DNA from 2 places in the Limnohabitans sp. INBF003 genome. Region 2 is predicted to be linked to the other one. Evidence: predicted binding sites of a transcription regulator. Region 2 holds the regulator's gene; the other holds the start of a gene.
The links. The regulator sigma-54, encoded in region 2, starts transcription at its own class of promoters, with help from an activator protein. The targets are predictions, from matches to a motif close to TGGCANGNAANCTGCTTT.

Region 1 (3,404 bases), 210 kb from region 2:
CAGATCGGCCGGGGGCGTGAATCAGTAACCGCCGCCGTAGCCGCCACCGCCTTCGCGACGACCGCCACCGCCAGTACCGCCGCCACGTGGGCCAGCGCCGTAGGGGCTGCGGAAACCGCCACCGCCGCCTTCGCCACCACCGTAGCCGCCACCGCCTTCGCGACGACCACCACCGTAGCCACCGCCGCCACCTTCACGGCCGCCGCCGTAACCACCACCGCCGCCGCCTTCGCGACCACCGCCGTAGCCGCCGCCACCTTCACGGCGACCGCCGCCAAAGCCACCACCGCCACCAAAACCGCCGCCACCTGTGCGGGGAGGACGCGCTTCCATGGGGCGGGCTTCGTTGACCACCACGTTACGGCCGCCCAAGGGCTGACCATTCATGCCGTTGATGGCCGCTTGCGCTTCGTCATCGCTGCCCATTTCCACAAAGCCGAAGCCTTTGGAGCGGCCAGTGTCACGTTCCATCATGACTTTGGCGCTGGTCACAGCACCGAATTCACCGAAGGCTTGTTCCAGGTCGCCGTCGCGAACGGAGTAAGGCAGGTTGCCGACGTAAAGTTTGTTGCCCATGAAAGGGACTCCTCAAAACACAGAGATAAAAGCGATGGAGCTCCGAAAACGCATTCAACAAACCTGAAAACATCGGATGGAAAGCGAAACTGATCTGGTCACCGCAAACATGACTTCGCTGCTTCTGACAGTGAAGTCCATTAATTATGAGCGATAAAACAAAAAAAAACGCAAGGGGTATTCCCCCGAAGCCCCGCAGAATGTGCTTTGCAGCACCAATCTGTTGTTTTACCAGCTCACCTCACGGTCGGGTGTGGCGCTGATTTTGTGGACACTCAAATCAGCGCCATCGAACTCTTCTTCGGGGCTGAGTTTCAAGCCCAAAGTCAATTTCAAAACGCCATAGACCAGAAAACCACCCAACAAGGCCCAGCTCACACCCATGGCGGTGCCCATCAATTGCGCGGCCAGATTGACACCACCCAAACCACCCAGCGTTTGGGCACCAAAAATGCCCGCCGCAATGCCGCCCCATGCACCGCAAATGCCGTGCAATGGCCAAACACCCAACACATCGTCGATCTTCCATTTGTTTTGGGTCAGCGTGAACATGACCACAAACAAACCACCGGCCACGGCACCGACCGCCAACGCACCAAAGGGGTGCATCAGGTCCGATCCGGCACACACGGCCACCAAACCGGCCAAGGGGCCGTTGTGCACGAAGCCCGGGTCGTTTTTGCCCAAGACCAAGGCCACCAAGGTGCCGCCGACCATGGCCATCAACGAGTTGACCGCCACCAGGCCCGAAATTTTGTCCAGGGTTTGCGCGCTCATCACATTGAAGCCAAACCAGCCCACAATCAAAATCCAGGAGCCCAAGGCCAGAAACGGGATGCTCGATGGCGGGTGTGCCGACACCACACCGTCTTTGCGGTAGCGGTTGTAACGGGCCCCCAAGAGCACCACGGCGGGCAATGCGATCCAGCCGCCCATGGCATGCACCACCACTGAGCCGGCAAAGTCATGGAACTCGTCGCCCGTGACGGCCTTGATCCAGGCCTGCACGCCAAAGTGCTGGTTCCACGCGATGCCCTCAAAGAACGGGTACACAAAACCCACGATCACCGCCGTGGCAATCAGCTGGGGCCAGAACTTGGCCCGCTCGGCAATCCCGCCCGAAATGATGGCGGGAATGGCCGCAGCAAAGGTCAACAAAAAGAAGAACTTGACCAGGTCATAACCGTTCTTGGCGGCCAGCTGCTCTGCGCCCACAAAAAAGGTCGTGCCGTAGGCCACGCTGTAGCCCACCACAAAATAAACCACGGTGGAGACAGAAAAATCCACCAGGATTTTGACCAGCGCATTGACCTGGTTTTTTTTGCGGACGGTGCCCAGCTCCAGAAACGCAAAACCGGCGTGCATGGCCAACACCATGATGCCGCCCAACAAAATAAATAGCGCATCCGCGCCCTGTTTAAGTGCGTCCATGACCGTCTCTTGAGAATATTTGAATCAAATTGGTGCGCAAAGGCCCAAAAAGCCTTCGGCGCACCAAACAAAAGCAAGAAGCAGGCCCAAATTGATGCACATCAACCATGCGCCCGAATAAGGGTCACATCAGGTCCGCGCTGTTTGGCTGGGGCAGCTGACGCCTTTCAGGTCTGCGGTTGGCGCTTGTATATGACGTGGTAGACCCCAGCCACCAGCACCGCGCCACCCAGCACATTGCCCAAAATGACGGGCAGCAAGTTACCCAGCATGCCGCCCCAGGTGATGGCCGGGTAGCCGCTCAAACCGCCGTGCTGCAGCAGCATGGCCAGCGGCATCAGGTACATGTTGGCGATGCTGTGCTCAAAGCCCGCCGCCACAAACGCCATCACCGGCAGCATCACGGCCACCGCCTTGTCGGTCACGCTGCGCCCGGCCATCGCCATCCACACGGCCATGCAGACCAGCACATTGCACAACACACCGCGCAGTAGCGCGGTGACAAAGGGCAGTTCCTGCTTGGCCACAGCGATCTGCACCACCTTGTGCCCGATTGCCCCGCCGTTCAAACCCGCATGCCCGCTGGCAAACACCAGCAGCGCCAGCCCGGCCGCGCCCACCAAATTGGCCAGGCACACGATGCCCCAATGGCGCAACACCTGCGCCGCGCTGACCCGGCCATCGGCCCAGGCCATGACGATCAGGTTGTTGCCGGTGAACAGCTCGGCCCCGGCCACCACCACCATGAACAAGCCTACCGAAAACACCAGACCGCCCAGCACCGCACTGGCGGCAAAGCCCAAGGTCGGGTCGGACTTGACCAGCACAAACAGCATGGCTCCCAAACCAATGAAGGCCCCTGCCAGCACGCCGAGCAAAGCCAGCGGCAGCGCGGCCATGCGGGCCTTGGCCTCGCCCACCGACTCGATGCGGCGGGCAATTTCGACGGGACTGTAGGCGTCCGAGCCATAAAGATCTGACATGCATGCTCCTGTCATGAGGCGAAACTGTTCGTCTTATACTTGCTCCCATGCGCCGATTTGAACCCGATTGCGGGCGCCGGAACCCCAGGGTCCCGAAATTCAGCTAAATGGCGTGTGTTTCAACTCACTGAAGCCCGGCCCAGCTGACTGCGAAGCCGGGTTTTGTTTTTTGACACCTGAACACATTCGATGCTGATCGCCGAATCCCAAAGCATGCTGTTTGACGCCCCTTTGCCCCTGCAAAGCGGCGCGTTCATCCGTGGCTATTCGCTGAGCTACGAAACCTACGGCACGCTCAATGCCGACAAATCCAATGCGGTGCTGATCTGCCACGCGCTCAATGCCTCGCACCATGTGGCGGGCGTCTATGCCGACCAGCCCAAAAACACCGGCTGGTGGGACAACATGATCGGC
Region 2 (3,404 bases):
CGCTCTTGCCTCTACAATCAAAATTCGTCATCAGCAAGATTCATGCCCCCAATGACAATTCTCCGAACCATCAGCCTCCTCGCCGCAGCGCTGAGCTTGTTTTGCACGCCTGCCTGGGCCGAAAAAGCCGACCGAGACAAGCCCATGCTCATTGAGGCGGATGCGATGCGCCACGACGAAAACAAGCTGCTCACCCATTTCATCGGCAACGTGGTCGCTTTCAAGGGCACCATGGTGCTGCGCGGTGCGCGCATGGAAGTGCAACAAGACAAACAAGGCCAACAAGTGGCTCACGTCTGGGCGGCGCCCAAAGAACGGGTGTTCTTTCGCCAGAAACGCGAAGGGGTCGACGAGTTCACCGAAGGCGAAGGCGAAATGGCCATTTACGACAGCCAGGCCGATGTGGTGACACTGATCCAGCGGGCAGAGGTCCGGATTTTGCGCGGCACGGAATTGGCCGACCAAATCAATGGCGAAAAAATCGTCTTCAACAACACCACCGAAGTGATGACCGTTGATGCCCCCCCCAAAGGTGCCAAAGCCACAGACCCGCGCGACCAACGTGTGCGCGCTGTGCTGACCCCCCGGAAAACGGTCACGCCGTCGCCCCCCACAACGGCACCGACTTCGGCAGCCCCCGCACTGCGGACCAGCCCGAGTGCAGGCGAAAGTCAAAAACCATGAGCGAGCCACTGGTGACCAGTCGACTGGAAGCACACCACCTGAAAAAGGCCTATGGCAGCCGCAAGGTGGTGCACGATGTCTCCGTGCAGGTAGGCAAGGGCGAAGTGGTCGGTCTGCTGGGCCCCAACGGCGCTGGCAAAACCACCTCGTTTTACATGATCGTGGGCTTGGTCCGCGGTGATGGCGGCCAGATACTGATCGACGGCGAAGACGTGACGCGCATGCCCATCCACAAGCGCTCACGCATGGGTTTGTCTTATCTGCCGCAAGAAGCCTCCATCTTTCGCAAGTTGAGCGTGGCCGACAACGTGCGTGCCATTCTGGAGCTGCAAACCGATGCACAAGGCCAGGCACTGCCGCAGGCCGACATTGAAAAACGCCTGAGTGAACTGCTGGCCGACCTGCGGGTGGACCATCTGCGCGACTCGCCCGCCGTGGCCTTGTCTGGCGGCGAACGACGCCGGGTCGAGATTGCACGCGCCTTGGCCACCGACCCGCGCTTCATCTTGCTGGACGAACCCTTTGCCGGCATCGACCCGATCGCCGTCATCGAAATCCAGCGCATCATTGCCTTCCTCAAGCAACGTGGCATTGGTGTGCTCATCACCGACCACAACGTGCGCGAGACCTTGGGCATTTGCGACCACGCCTACATCATCAGCGAAGGCCGCGTGCTGGCGGCTGGCACCCCCGAAGAGATCGTGTCCAACACCGAGGTGCGCCGGGTGTACCTGGGCGAACACTTCCGAATGTGATGAACCGCATACCGTCCGCACACTACCTGAAAGCACAGCCATGAAACCCGGTCTGTCGCTTCGCATGTCCCAGCACCTGGCGCTGACGCCCCAGTTGCAACAATCGATCCGCCTGCTGCAACTGTCCACGCTGGAGTTGTCACAAGAGGTCGACCAGATGCTGGACGACAACCCGTTTTTGGAGCGCAGCGAAGAAGAAGCCCCCATGGAGGCTTTTGGCCTGGACCAGACCGACACCCGAGTGAGTCTGGGCGACCGCGTCAGTGAAACAGCCAGCACGGCCAGCAGCAGCGATGACAGCGCCAGCGAAACCCGTGACGAAGCCGTGACCGATGTGGCCGAAAGCTGGGACGGCGACGGCAGCGTGGACATGCGCCCCGACGACAGCGAATGGGGCGGCGACGCCGGACCACGCCAGAACAACGGCGAAGAAACCGCCGACGCCATCGACCTGGCCCGCAGCAGCGGCTCGCTCACCGACTTTTTGCACCGCCAGGCCTTGTCGCTGCGCCTGTCCGAGATTGACCGCGCGGCCCTGCGCTTTCTGATCGAGTCGCTCAACGACGATGGCTACCTGACCGACACCCTGCCCGAGCTGGCCGCCAGTCTGGCAGGCAGCGAGGACTACGAACAACTGGACGAACTGGTGCACCGCTTCACCGTGGCGCTGGGTTTGCTGCAATCGCTCGAACCGGTGGGCGTGGGTGCCCGCGACTTGGCCGAGTGCATGCGCATCCAGATCAAGGCCTTGCTCAAAGACGCACCCGACGACGAAGTCACCCAGGCCGCACTGGCCGTGTGTGCCCAGCCGCTGGAAATGCTGGCCAAACGCGACTTCAAGCGCCTGGCCGTGGCCTGCGGCCTGAGCGAAGCCATGGTCAAAGCCGCCATCCCGTTCATTGCCCGGCTGGAGCCCAAACCCGGCCGCCCGTTTGCGCAGGCCGAACAAAACATCGTCATTCCCGACGTGCTGGTGGTGAACACCAGCAAGACGGCCACGCCCAAATTCCGCATCCAGCTCAACCCCGACGTGATGCCCAAGCTGCGCGTGCACGACATCTATGCCAACGCGCTGCGTGGCAGCAAAGGCTCGTCACACGCGGGCTTGCAACAACGCCTGCAAGAAGCCCGCTGGTTCATCAAGAACATCCAGCAGCGCTTTGACACGATCCTGCGTGTGTCCACCGCCATCGTCGAGCGGCAAAAGAACTTTTTGACGCACGGCGAGCTGGCCATGCGCCCGCTGGTGCTGCGCGAAATCGCTGACGAGTTGGGCATGCACGAGTCCACCATCAGCCGTGTGACCACGGCCAAATACATGTCCACGCCGCAAGGCACGTTTGAGCTGAAGTATTTCTTTGGCTCGGGCCTGGGCACCGACAGCGGCAGCGCGGCATCGAGCACCGCCGTGCGCGCGCTGATCAAGCAGTTTGTGGCGGCCGAAAAACCGGCCAAACCCCTGTCTGACAACCAGATTTCCGAAATGCTGAAAGAGCAAGGCATCGACTGCGCCCGGCGCACGGTGGCCAAATACCGCGAAGCCCTGAAGATCGCGCCTGCGAACCTGCGCAAAACCCTTTGAGAGTATTCGAGTGAATTCATTGAACCTGTTCATGCCTTGCGCCGCTGGCGTCGAGGGCTTTTTGGCCGACGAGGTCCACGCCATCACGGGGCTGACCGGCCATGACCTGATGACCGGACGCGGCGGCGTGATGGCCCGCGCCTCCTGGCGCGACGCCATGCGCATCAACCTGCACAGCCGCCTGACCCAGCGCGTGCTGGTGCAGCTGTCGGTGACCGACTACCGCAACGAAAACGACCTGTACAACGCCGCCAGCGAAGTGGCCTGGGAAATCTGGTTCACACCCAAACAAACCTTCAAAATCGACATCACGGCGCAACACAGCCCGCTGACCAGCCTGAACTTTGCGGCCCTCAAAATAAAAGACGCGGTGGCCGACCGTT

Region 1: a site for sigma-54 is predicted at 2,078-2,095, ahead of ACZ5VE_RS15730 (ammonium transporter). Genes of this name have one in related genera too.

Annotation. Positions count from the first base shown of each region.
Region 1 is NZ_AP029222.1:3,362,445-3,365,848, reverse strand. It holds gene ACZ5VE_RS15735 (RNA recognition motif domain-containing protein) at 22-576, opposite strand; gene ACZ5VE_RS15730 (ammonium transporter) at 805-2,007, opposite strand; gene ACZ5VE_RS15725 (formate/nitrite transporter family protein) at 2,175-2,990, opposite strand; gene metX (homoserine O-succinyltransferase MetX) at 3,180-3,404, shown strand, end outside.
Region 2 is NZ_AP029222.1:187,085-190,488, reverse strand. It holds gene lptA (lipopolysaccharide transport periplasmic protein LptA) at 52-684, shown strand; gene lptB (LPS export ABC transporter ATP-binding protein) at 681-1,439, shown strand; gene ACZ5VE_RS00900 (RNA polymerase factor sigma-54) at 1,480-3,021, shown strand; gene ACZ5VE_RS00895 (THUMP domain-containing class I SAM-dependent RNA methyltransferase) at 3,032-3,404, shown strand, end outside.